DNA from 2 places in the Alteromonas sp. ABD4_190 genome. Region 1 is predicted to be linked to the other one. Evidence: predicted binding sites of a transcription regulator. Region 1 holds the regulator's gene; the other holds the start of a gene.
What was found. The regulator sigma-54, encoded in region 1, starts transcription at its own class of promoters, with help from an activator protein. The targets are predictions, from matches to a motif close to GTTGGCACGNNNNTNGNNT.
Positions count from the first base shown of each region.

Region 1 (2,205 bases):
TAGGGGTATTGGTATCCTTATCACGGACCATAACGTACGCGAAACATTGGACGTTTGCGAAAAAGCGTACATTGTGAGTCATGGCGAGCTTATTGCGCAAGGAACTGCGGAACAGGTTTTAAGTAATCAAAAAGTAAGGGACGTATACCTAGGCGAACAATTCAGGCTATAGTTAGTGTAACCGAATTGTCATTTTTCAGTTTCGCTCTGGTATATTTAATTTAGAGCATTTAAATAAGACGTAGATGAAACCATCTTTACAGCTAAAATTTAGCCAACAACTTACCATGACACCTCAGCTACAGCAGGCCATTAAGCTGCTGCAGCTTTCTACGCTTGATCTTCAGCAAGAGATTCAAGAAGCGCTCGACTCTAACCCGCTTTTAGAAGTGGAGGAAGGTAACGACGAGCCACAAGTAGAAAAGAACAATGTCGATAGTGACGATAGTGCTGCTGAAGCGACAGCTTCTGCATCGAGCGATACGCTAGAAGCGGGAGATGCACTGGAGAAGAATGATCTTCCCGATGAGCTACCTATCGACAGTACCTGGGATGAGTATTATTCGGCTTCTTCCGCGCCTGCACCTGGCCCATCTAACGATGATGAACAAATCTTCCAAGGCGAAACCACTGAAGACATCCAAGAACATCTTCTTTGGCAAATGCGCCTCACTCATTTTTCAGATACTGACCGCGCTATCGCTACAGCCATCATCGATTCGATTGACGAATCAGGTTATTTAACCGTTACCCTTGACGATATCTTAGATGCTGTTAATGACGATGACTTAGAAGAGCCTATCGAAATGGACGAAATAGAATGTGTGCTTAAGCGCATTCAAATGTTCGACCCCATTGGTTCAGGGTCTCGTACACCTCAAGAGTGTCTTATGGTGCAATTGCGCCAGTTTTCAGAAGACACACCGTGGCTTGCTGAAGCGAAGCAGCTTATTGAGGAATATTCAGACTTACTGAGCAGTAAAGACTACCGCACGCTAATGCGTAAGAGCCGATTGAAAGAAGATCAGCTGCGCGAAGCAATGCGTTTACTCCAAACCTTGAATCCTCGCCCAGGTAGTGCTTTAGTTACTAAAGAGCCTGAGTACGTTATTCCTGATGTCTCAGTAACCAAGAAAAATGGCCGTTGGGTGGTTGAGCTGAACCCCGACAGTCTGCCTAAATTAAGCGTAAATCAAACGTACGCAGCAATGAGTCGCCGTGCCAAGAATAGTAGCGATTCACAATTCATCCGCTCACACATGCAAGAGGCTAAGTGGTTCATAAAGAGCCTTGAATCTCGCAACGATACCTTGATGAAGGTTGCAAATTGCATTGTGCAGCAGCAAATGGGCTTTTTTGAGCACGGCCCGGAAATGATGAAACCAATGGTGCTAAATGATGTCGCAGAAATGGTAGATATGCACGAATCGACTATTTCGCGTGTGACAACACAGAAGTATATGCATACGCCCCGTGGCATCTTTGAATTGAAGTATTTCTTCTCAAGCCACGTAGCAACCGAGTCAGGTGGTGAGTGTTCATCTACAGCGATTCGTGCATTGATCAAGAAGTTAGTGGCTGCGGAAAATCCTAGCAAGCCGCTAAGTGATAGCAAGATTGCTTCATTGTTGGCCGAGCAAGGCATAAAAGTCGCTCGGCGAACAATAGCAAAATACCGGGAATCGTTATCGATCCCGCCGTCGAACCAACGCAAAAGCCTTATCTAAACGGGCTTAATAATATAAGGAAGACGAAATATGCAAATCAACCTTACTGGTCATCATGTCGAAATCACCGACTCTTTGCGTAATTATGTCGATACGAAGTTCAGCAAACTTGAACGTCACTTTGATCACATTTCTAATGTGCATGTCATCCTGAACGTTGAAAAATTAAATCAAAAAGCTGAAGCGACTGTTCATTTAAGTGGCGCTGAAGTATTCGCATCCTCAGAAAATACCGACATGTATGCGGCGATTGACAGCATGGTTGATAAACTCGACCGGCAGGTAATCAAGCATAAGGAAAAACTGAAAAAACATTAGTAGTTAATTGAGCATGGATATACAAGCCATCGTAAGTCTGGACCGCACCGAGTGTGCGGTTCAGTGTAATAGTAAAAAGCGAATTCTTGAGATCATCGCTGATATCGCTGCCAAGCATAACGATAACATCGACCAGGCAACGGTTCTAAATAGCTTGATG
Region 1 covers NZ_JBSWWN010000001.1:1,290,285-1,292,489, forward strand. Annotated here, with positions in the region: gene lptB (LPS export ABC transporter ATP-binding protein) at 1-172, shown strand, start outside; gene ACXAFM_RS05675 (RNA polymerase factor sigma-54) at 246-1,727, shown strand; gene hpf (ribosome hibernation promoting factor) at 1,758-2,045, shown strand; gene ptsN (PTS IIA-like nitrogen regulatory protein PtsN) at 2,059-2,205, shown strand, end outside.

Region 2 (2,205 bases), 140 kb from region 1:
GGTTGTATTATTAGGCTTTATTCTATTTGCTGCTCCGCTAATTGAAATGATTCCTCTCGCTGCCCTTGTTGGCGTTATGTTCGTGGTGGTTATCGCTACATTTGAGTGGGCGTCATTCAGAATTATTCGCGGCGTAAACAAAGAGGATGCGTTCGTACTTTTCCTAGTAACAGGCGTTACCGTTATCGCTGACCTGGCTATTGCGGTTGTGGTGGGTGTTATCGTTTCCGCACTGGTGTTTGCATGGAAACACGCTCGTCATATCGAAGCGAGATCCCATATCGATAACGACGGTTGGAAAGTCTATGAGCTAGACGGCCCGCTGTTCTTCGGCTCGGTATCGCATTTCAAAGACCTGTTTGATATTGCCAACGACCCTAACGATGTAGTTATTGACTTCAAAGACTCTCGCATTTGGGATTCATCAGGTATTGATGCGCTAGATACCCTTGCTGACAAATACGAAGAGCAGGGTAAAAAGCTACACATTCGCCATATCAGTGATGAGTGTCGCTCACTGCTTCGCAAGGCCGATAAGTTTGTTGAAATTAATGTGGTTGAAGATCCTCGCTATCGCGTAGCGACGGATAAGCTGGCCTAAGTTATTTGAAAGCCTTAATGCACCAAGTAAACACAGTTTTGCGTTTGTTTGGTGCAGTTGTGAAGTCTGAATAATGCTTATTTTGTAGTAAATCAAATAAAAACAATTGCTTACGGTTTTGGCACTGAACTTGGATAGCTATAAGCGTAAAGTGTGTTTTGGTGATTTGTGTCAATCGCTGAAAATTGTGTGATTTATAACACTCCGTAAAATGTGTTAGCCGACCTAAACCGTTGGCAAAATAGGCAACGAAGCCCGCATCAACGAAAGTTGAAGCGGGCTTTTTTTTGTCCCGAAAAAAGGGGAATACCATGACTTCATTGGACTCAAAAACGCAAATTGTCGTCGTAGGCAACGGCATGGTGGGGCATCATTTTGTTGAGCAGCTTCACCAAAGCGATGCCAATGTAGAAATAACCGTTTTATGCGGTGAGTCACGCCTTGCGTACGACCGCGTTTATCTGTCATCTTTTTTTAGCGGCGCGAGTGCTGATGACTTAGCGCTTACTACACCCGCTCAGTACGCCGAGTGGGGCGTAAACGTAGTTACCAATGCCTTGGTTACCGATATAGACCGTGACAATAATAAGGTGACGACTTCAGAAGGGCAGGTGTTTAGCTACGATAAGCTTGTGCTAGCCACGGGCTCATACCCATTTGTGCCACCCATCCCTGGCAACGATCAAGAGCATTGCTTGGTGTACCGTACTATAGACGATCTACTCGCTATTGAAGCTTCAGCAGCGGTTAGCAAAGTAGGGGTTGTTGTTGGTGGTGGGCTGTTGGGTTTAGAAGCTGCTAACGCATTAAAGCAAGCTGGTCTCGACACCCACGTGGTTGAGTTTGCCCCGCAGCTTATGGCGGTACAGCTAGACCAAGCAGGTGGTAACGTTCTTAAGGACAAAATTGAAGCGTTGGGCGTTACGGTTCACACTCAAAAGGCAACGCAAACTATTGAGGCCGGTGATAACTGCCGCTATAAAATGGTGTTTGCTGACGGCACTGCACTAGAAACTGACATGATTCTTTTTTCTGCTGGTATTCGACCTTCCGACCAGCTCGGCAGAAAGTCAGCGCTAACACTGGGTGAGCGCGGCGGTATTGTCATTGATAACCACTGCGTGACATCTGACCCAAACATTTACGCTGTGGGTGAATGTGCGCTGTGGGATAATAAAATCTTTGGCCTGGTAGCACCTGGATATACCATGGCGCGCACGGCTGTAAGTCATATCACCGGCGGCGATGCCGAGTTCACAGGCGCAGATATGAGTACCAAACTCAAGCTAATGGGCGTTGAAGTGGGCTCAATTGGCGATGCCCATGAACGTACAGAAGGTGCGCTTAGCTACACCTACTTAAATCAGCCTGAAGGCGTGTATAAAAAGCTGGTAGTAGATAGCGAGCAAAAGCTTGTGCTTGGTGCTGTACTCGTTGGCGATACCAGCGACTACGATACGCTATTACAATATGCGCTTAACAGCATCGAATTGCCTGAACATCCAGAGAGCCTCATTCTGCCATCATCTGATGCCGCACCAGCATTAGGTGCCGATGCACTGCCAGACACTGCGTCTATATGCTCGTGCCTAAATGTAACGAAA
Region 2 covers NZ_JBSWWN010000001.1:1,427,723-1,429,927, reverse strand. Annotated here, with positions in the region: gene ACXAFM_RS06240 (SulP family inorganic anion transporter) at 1-601, shown strand, start outside; gene nirB (nitrite reductase large subunit NirB) at 913-2,205, shown strand, end outside.
Region 2: nirB (nitrite reductase large subunit NirB) is a predicted target of sigma-54. The motif match lies at 719-737, and genes of this name have one in related genera.